Streptomyces venezuelae ATCC 10712: one gene and its partner. The protein of the gene in region 1 interacts with the protein of each later gene in a pairwise test. Links are inferred from orthologs where the notes say so. Each region holds a gene or a part of one and is shown on either strand. Other genes may lie near its edges.

Evidence for each region. The genes of interacting proteins can lie anywhere in the genome.
Region 2: the proteins of rlmB (region 1) and DEJ43_RS22145 interact in binary tests that used the Escherichia coli proteins (3 or more experiments, as listed by UniProt). The link is inferred for Streptomyces venezuelae ATCC 10712 from one-to-one orthologs.

What each region holds. Positions count from the first base shown.
Region 1 is NZ_CP029197.1:4,309,575-4,313,648, reverse strand. What follows is about bases 588-3,412. They hold rlmB (23S rRNA (guanosine(2251)-2'-O)-methyltransferase RlmB), read right to left. Parts: upstream 2,568-3,412; coding sequence 1,608-2,567; downstream 588-1,607. Other genes in these bases: cysS (cysteine--tRNA ligase), read right to left, coding at 2,644-3,412; DEJ43_RS19875 (DoxX family membrane protein), read right to left, coding at 588-1,425. Outside these bases: more of DEJ43_RS19875, read right to left, coding at 1-587; more of cysS, read right to left, coding at 3,413-4,044. UniProt on the Escherichia coli protein: Specifically methylates the ribose of guanosine 2251 in 23S rRNA.
Region 2 is NZ_CP029197.1:4,760,253-4,764,019, reverse strand. The notes cover bases 158-3,133. They hold DEJ43_RS22145 (bifunctional ADP-dependent NAD(P)H-hydrate dehydratase/NAD(P)H-hydrate epimerase), read right to left. Parts: upstream 2,381-3,133; coding sequence 935-2,380; downstream 158-934. Other genes in these bases: glmS (glutamine--fructose-6-phosphate transaminase (isomerizing)), read right to left, coding at 3,057-3,133; DEJ43_RS22140 (holo-ACP synthase), read right to left, coding at 2,670-3,038; DEJ43_RS22150 (L,D-transpeptidase family protein), read right to left, coding at 158-739. In the rest of the region: more of DEJ43_RS22150, read right to left, coding at 1-157; more of glmS, read right to left, coding at 3,134-3,767. UniProt on the Escherichia coli protein: Bifunctional enzyme that catalyzes the epimerization of the S- and R-forms of NAD(P)HX and the dehydration of the S-form of NAD(P)HX at the expense of ADP, which is converted to AMP.

The DNA of each region.
Region 1 (4,074 bases):
GCTGCCGGTGCCGGCGCCCTGCGTGGCGGTCGGGCGCTGTTCCCGGGTCCGGGTGGACTCGCGGGTCTTCTCGGCGGGCCGGGTCGCCTCCCGCGTCTTCTCGCGCTCGGCCGGGGCCTCGCTGGTCGCGGCGGGCGCGGGCACCGAGGACGCGGTTCCGGCGGGGGCGCGGCGCTTCGGCTCGGTGGGGAGCGGCTGGCCGGGCAGGTGGTTGATCGGATCGTCGTTGGGGCCGGGGACGGTGATCATCTCGGTGGAGCGGACGGCGCCGCCGAGGACGGAGCCGACGAGGAGGGTGAGGCCGACGACGACGGCCGCGATCAGGGTGCTGCGGCGGGTCACGCGGCGGCGCAGGTGCCACAGGTCGGCGCGCGGGCCGAGGGTGCGCCAGGCCTCTCCGGCGATCCGGCCGTCGAGGGAGTAGACGGGGGCGCCGGCGATGATCAGCGGCGACCAGGCGGCGAGGTAGATGATGTCGGCCGAGTCGTAGACCGGGACGGTCTTCCAGCTGACGGTCAGCAGGAGCGCGGCGGAGAGCAGGGCGCCGACGACGGCGGCGGCACGCTGCCAGAGGCCGAGGACGGTGAGGACGCCGACGACGACCTGGAGGAAGGCGACGGTGAGTCCGGCGCCGACGGGGTGCTGGAGGGCGAAGTCGCGGAGCGGTTCGGCGAGGGCCCAGGGGTGCAGGGAGTTGAGCCACTTCACCATGGAGCCGCGCTCGCCGCCGTCGAAGTAGACGGGGTCGCAGAGCTTGCCCATGCCCGCGTAGATGGAGATGAAGCCGAGGAAGACGCGGAGCGGGAGGAGGACGACGCCGAGGTTCATCCGGCGGCCGGGGTAGTAGGCGTGCCGGACGCTGTCCTGTCCGTGGCGCTGCGCGGGCCGGCTCTCCGTCGTCTCGTCCGGGTACGGTCCGGGTCCGCCGCCGGTCTCGGGCCGGAGGTCGTACAGCTCCTCGTACGCGGTGTCGTACGCGCCCTCGGCGCGGCGCATCGGCGGCAGCAGGGGCCCGGGGTCGGCGGTCACCACGGGGGTCGGCATGGTGTCGTCGATGCGCGGGATGGCCTGGGTGGAGCCCGTGTCCAGCGCGGCGTGGCCGCCGCGGCCGCCCGGGCCGACGGCCGGGTCGAGCGTGGAGACGGAGGACTCGCGGACGGCCTGGAGGAGGCCGGTCGCGCCCGGTGAGGACTTTCCGGTCCATACGACGGGGCGGCGGCGCGGGCCGCCCGTCCCGGCCGCGGCGCCGGACAGGGCTGCGGTGCGGGCGCCGGCGCCGAGCTTGGGCTGCGGAGCCGGCGCGAGCCGCACACGGAAGCTGGCGTGGTTCACGATCACCTGGGCGGGATCGGAATCCACCTTGACCATGCTCAACGCGGGCTGATCGTCGAACCCCGGCCGGGGCGTTCTGGTGTCCACACTCATCTAACCGAGTGATCTGGGTTTAGGACACTGCCTTGACGGATGGGAAATGTCCGAGACCCGTCAAGATCACGCCATGGCCGGGGGTGACCCGTTCGGGTCAGCCCGCCGAGGGGCGGGCCGGTCGGCGACCGGCCCTCCCGCGGTGGGCCGCCATCGGCCGGCCGGCCGGTGGCGGGCCGGGGTCAGCGGCCCATCCGGCGGCGGGCCGCCTCGTAGAGCACGACGCCGGCGGCGACACCGGCGTTGAGCGACTCGGCGCCGCCCGGCATCGGGATGCGGACGAGGAAGTCGCAGGTCTCGCCGACCAGGCGGGACAGGCCCTTGCCCTCGGAGCCGACGACGATGACGACCGGGCCGCCCAGCTCCTCCAGCTCGTGGACCTCGCGGTCGCCGTCGGCGGCGAGGCCGACGACCGTGACACCGGCCTTCTGGTACTGCTCGAGGCAGCGCGTCAGGTTGGTGGCGCGGGCGACCGGGGTACGGGCGGCGGTGCCGGCCGAGGTCTTCCAGGCACCGGCGGTCATGCCGGCGGCACGGCGCTCGGGGACGACGACGCCGTGGCCGCCGAAGGCGGAGACGGAGCGGACGACGGCGCCGAGGTTACGCGGGTCGGTGACGCCGTCGAGGGCGACGATCAGCGGGTCGTCGTGGTCGTCGAAGGCGGCCGTGACGAGGTCCTCGGGGTGCGCGTACTCGTACGGCGGCACCTGGAGGACGAGGCCCTGGTGGTTCAGGCCGTTCGTCATCCGGTCGAGCTCGGGGCGCGGCGCCTCCATGATGTGGATGTTGCCGCGGCCGGTGGCGAGGTTCAGGGCCTCGCGCACGCGCTCGTCGTTGTCGATGAACTGCTGCACGTACAGCGTCGAGGCGGGCACGCCGTCGCGCAGCGCCTCGAAGACCGGGTTGCGGCCGACGACCATCTCGGACTGGCCCTTGCCGCCCCGGCGGGCGACGGGCTTGCGCTTGGCGGCCTGCCGCGCCATGGCGTTGGAGACGCGGTACGCCTTGTGGCCCTTGCGGTCCTCGGCCCTGGGTGTGGGGCCCTTGCCTTCGAGGCCCTTGCGCCGCTGGCCACCGCTGCCGACCGTCGCACCCTTCTTGTTGGACGTGCGACGGTTCCTGCGCTGGCTGTTCCCGGCCATGACTACCTGTTTCCTCTGCTGACGTACAAAGTCTGTAAGTGAAGTGTGCCGCCCGGAGGCCCGAGCGGCACGTCTTCTAACGGTTGCCCAGCGTCCAGCGGGGCCCGTCGGGGCTGTCCTCGATGGCCAGGCCGGACTGGTTCAACTGGTCGCGGATCGCGTCCGCGGTCGCCCAGTCCTTGCGCTCGCGCGCCGACTCGCGCTGCTCGAGCACGAGCCGTACGAGGGTGTCGACGGCGCCGTGGAGCTCCTCGCCGCCACCGGTCTCCTCGGCCCAGTGCGGGTCGAGCGGGTCCAGGCCGAGGACGCCGAGCATGGCGCGGACCTCGGCGAGGCGGGCGATGGCCTCGTCCTTGTCGTCCGCGGCGAGGGCGCTGTTGCCCTGGCGGACGGTGGTGTGGATGATCGCGAGCGCGTGCGGCACGCCCAGGTCGTCGTCCATGGCCTCGGCGAAGGCCGGCGGCACCTCGGCGGCGGGGGCGACGTCCTTGCCGGCCTTCTCGGTGGCGCGCTGGACGAAGCCCTCGATGCGGGCGAACGCCGACTCGGCCTCGCGCAGGGACTCCTCGCTGTACTCGATCATCGAGCGGTAGTGCGGGGTGCCCAGGTAGTAGCGGAGGACGATGGGGCGCCAGGCCTTCACCATCTCGGAGACCAGCACGCTGTTGCCGAGCGACTTCGACATCTTCTCGCCGGCCATGGTGACCCAGGCGTTGTGCACCCAGTACGAGGCGAAGTCGTCGCCGAAGGCCTTGGCCTGGGCGATCTCGTTCTCGTGGTGCGGGAAGATCAGGTCGAGGCCGCCGCCGTGGATGTCGAAGGCGGAGCCCAGGTACTTGTGGGCCATCGCCGAGCACTCCAGGTGCCAGCCGGGACGGCCGCGGCCCCACGGGGTCTCCCAGTCGGGCTCGCCCGGCTTGGTCGCCTTCCACATGGCGAAGTCGCGGGGGTCGCGCTTGCCGGTGATGCCGTCCTCCGCGGGCTGGCGGAGGTCGTCGATGTCCTGGTTGGACAGCTCCAGGTAGCCCGGGAAGGAGCGCACGTCGAAGTAGACGCTGCCGTCGGCCTCGTAGGCGTGACCGCGCTCGATGAGGCCGCGCATCATCTCGATCATCTCCGGGACGTGCCCGGTGGCGCGGGGCTCGTAGCTGGGCGGCAGGCAACCGAGGGCGTCGTAGCCCGAGTTGAACGCGCGCTCGTTCTCGTAGCCGATGGACCACCAGGGGCGGCCCTGGTCCGCGCCCTTGGCGATGATCTTGTCGTCGATGTCGGTGACGTTGCGGATGAACGTGACGTCGTAGCCGCGGTAGTCGAACCAGCGGCGCATGATGTCGAAGTTCAGCCCCGACCGGATGTGGCCGATGTGCGGGGCCGCCTGGACGGTGGCACCACAGAGGTAGATCGAGACGTGGCCCGGCGTGAGCGGGGTGAAGTCACGGATCTGCCGGGCGCTGGTGTCGTACAGGCGAATAGTCACCACTCCAGGGTAGTGGGCGGGTGGTAGTGC
Region 2 (3,767 bases), 450 kb from region 1 along the record:
CGGTGGGCGTGGCGAGCTGCCCGTAGACGGCGTGGAAGGCCTGGCCGCCGTTGAAGAACTGGGAGTACGGCATGGGGGTGTTGTAGATGGAGGACCAGTGGTCCTTGTGCCGCCAGTAGATGGAGTGCCATCCGGTGCGGGTGGCGTACCCGGGGCGTCCGCTCCGGATGTTCACCACGGGGAAGGTCACCTTCGAACCCTTCCGCACCCACATCAACTGCCGGTCGAGGTCGACACAGGCGACGGCGTACTTCTTCACCGGGCAGCGCCGCTTCGGGTCGAGGTCCTTCCGGGCGGCGAGCAGCTCGGCCCGGGCCCAGGTGACGGGCCCGGCGTAGCCGTTGGCGGGCTTGATCTTCTCCCTCACCTGGAAGGCGCGGATGGCCCGGCAGTCGGCGGCCGACTGCTTCCCGTCGACCCGCAGCTTCAGCAGCCGCTCGACCTGCCGCTGATGGGTCCCGGTGCTGGCGGTGCAGGCGGCCGCGACCGCGCTCCGGGGCATGTACTCGACCAACTCGTCGACGTCCTCCTCGGGCACGGGCACGGGCACCTCGCCCTCGGGCTGCAGGGGCGGCAGCACCTGGTCGGGCGTATCCATCGGATACTCGGCCCGCCCACCCCCGACGACCCCGGGCACGAGCACGTCCCCCGGCTCGGGAGCGTCGGCCACGGCCGGGCCCCCCACGGCGGGCACGAGCAGGACCCCAAGGAGAACCCCCGGCAGAACGAACAACGACACGACACGACTTCTCGATCTGATCACCCACCCACCCAATCCCCACCGGCCCCGGCGAGCGCGCCGAGAGAGGCGGCCGGGGGAGCGGGTTCGGCCGAGTGGGGGGATGGGGGGGTGGGGTGGCGTGGGGTGGGGTGGCGTGAGGTGGCTCGGGCCCCGGCTCCGACTCCGGCCCCGGCTCCGGCTCCGCCCCGGCCCCTACTCCCCCGCCCGCACGTCCCGCCACGCCTCCCCCAGCGTCCCCGCCACCTCCCCCGCCGTCACCGGGCCGCGGCCCTCCGAGGCCCGGCGGGCCGCAAGACCGTGCAGGTACGCCGCGCACGACGCCGCGTCCACCGGGCGGAGGCCCGCCGCCAGGAGCGAGCCGGCCAGGCCCGACAGGACGTCGCCGCTGCCCGCCGTCGCCAGCCAGCCCGTCCCCGTCGGGTTCACCCGCACCGCCCCGGCCGCGCCCGCCCCGCACACCAGCGTCGTCGAGCCCTTGAGCAGGACCGTCGCCCCGTACCGCCCGGCCAGTTCCCGTACCGCCGCGAGTCGTCCCGCCTCGACCTCCTCGCGGGTGGCGTCGAGCAGCGCCGCCGCCTCCCCGGCGTGCGGGGTGAGTACGGTCGGCGCGCTGCGGGCCCGTACGAGCGCGGGGTCGAGGCCGCGCAGCCCGTCCGCGTCCACCAGCACCGGCACGTCCGACGCGAGGACCTCCGCGACGCCCGGCTCGTCGCCGAGCCCCGGTCCGACGACCCAGGCCTGCACCCGCCCGGCACGGTCCGGCGGCCCGGGGTGGACGAGGGTCTCCGGGTGCGCGGCGATCACCGCGTCGGCCGCGCCTCCGACGTACCGCACCGCCCCCGCGCCGCCCCGCAGCGCGCCCTCGACGGCGAGCACCGCGGCGCCCGGGTAGCGGGCGGAGCCGGCGACGACGCCGACGACCCCGCGCCGGTACTTGTCGCTCTCGGCGCCCGGCACGGGCAGCAGCCGCGCCACGTCCTGGTGCTGGAGCGCCTCCAGGTCGGGCACGCCCGGCAGTTCGTCGCCGAGTCCGATGTCGACGAGCCGCAGCGCGCCCGCGTACGAGCGCGCGGGGTCGACGAGCAGCCCGGGCTTGTACGTCCCGAAGGTCACCGTGACGTCCGCCCGCAGCGCCTCCCCGGTGACCTCCCCGGTGTCCGCGTCGACGCCGCTGGGCAGGTCGACGGCGACGACGACGGCGTCGGAGCCGCGCGCGGCCCGGGCGACGGGCACGGCGTCGGGCCGGAGCCCGCCGCGGCCGCCGATGCCGGTGATGCCGTCGAGGACGAGGTCGGCGGTGGCGAGCGGCGCGAAGGGGTCGTCGGCTTCGACCCGGCCCCCCGCGGCCCGCAGCGCCGCGAGCCCGCCCTCGTGGGCGCGGTCGCCGAGCAGGACGGCGGTGACTCCGGCGCCGCGCCGGGCGAGCCGGGCGCCGGCGTAGAGGGCGTCGCCGCCGTTGTCGCCGCTGCCGACGAGGAGGACGACCCGAGCCCCGTACACCCGTCCCTTGCCGAGGAGCGAGAAGCAGGCGGCGGCGAGTCCGGCGGCGGCCCGCTGCATGAGCGCGCCTTCGGGCAGTCGGGTCATGAGGGCGGCTTCGGCGGCCCGGACGGTCTCCACGCGGTGAGCGGTACGCATGGTCAGCAGTCTGCCGCAGCCCCGGATCACGCGCCCGCCGCCGCCAAGGCCTGCTCGACCGGAGCGGGTTGACGCCCCCGGCCCCGGCCCCGGCAGCCGCACGCACACGGCGAGGGCCCAGGCCGCGCGCGGTACACGCAACCCGCCCCCGGCCCCGGCAGCCGCACGCACACGGCGAGGGGCCCGGCCGTCATCCGACGACCGGGCCCCTGGTCCGTACACCCCGGGCCCTGGTCCGTACATCCCGGGCCCCTGGCCCGTACACCCCGGGCACTCCGTACACCCCGGGCTACGCCTCCGCGATCACCACCGCGGACGCCACCCCCGCGTCATGGCTCAGCGACACGTGCCAGTGCTTCACGCCCAGCTCCGCCGCCCGGGCCGCCACCGTTCCGCGCACCCGCAGCCGTGGCTGGCCGGTGCCCTCGACGTACACCTCGGCGTCCGTCCAGTGCAGCCCGCCCGGCGCGCCGAGCGCCTTGGCGAGGGCCTCCTTCGCGGCGAACCGCACCGCGAGGGAGGCGGGCCCGCGGCGCTCGCCGCTGGGGAGCAGCAGTTCGCGTTCGACGAAGAGGCGCTGCAGCAGCCCCGGTGTCCGTTCGATCGACGCGGCGAACCGGTCGATCTCGGCCACGTCGATCCCCACCCCGATGATCATCTGTTCACCCTCGCACACTCACTCCACGGTCACGGACTTGGCCAGGTTGCGCGGCTGGTCGACCTCGTTGCCCCGCGCGGTGGCGAGCTCGCAGGCGAAGACCTGGAGCGGCACGGTGGAGACCAGCGGCTGGAGCAGCGTGGGCGTGGCCGGGATGCGGACGAGGTGGTCGGCGTACGGGACGACGGCCTCGTCGCCCTCCTCGGCGATCACGATCGTCCGGGCGCCGCGGGCCCGGATCTCCTGGATGTTGGAGACGATCTTGTCGTGGAGGACGGACCGGCCCTTGGGCGAGGGCACCACGACGACGACCGGCAGGTCCTCCTCGATGAGCGCGATCGGCCCGTGCTTGAGCTCCCCCGCGGCGAACCCCTCGGCGTGCATGTACGCGAGTTCCTTGAGCTTCAGCGCGCCTTCGAGGGCGACCGGGTAGCCGACGTGCCGGCCGAGGAAGAGGACGGTGTCCTTGTGGGCGAGGGAGCGGGCGAGGGCACGTACCGGCTCCATGGTCTCCAGGACCCGCTCGACCTCGTCGCCGATCCTGGCGAGCTCGCGGACGACCGCGTGGATCTCGTCGCCCCACTTGGTGCCGCGCACCTGCCCGAGGTAGAGCGCGAGGAGGTAGCAGGCGACGAGCTGTGTGAGGAAGGCCTTGGTGGAGGCGACGGCGACCTCGGGCCCGGCGTGGGTGTAGAGCACGGCGTCGGACTCGCGGGGGATCGTCGAGCC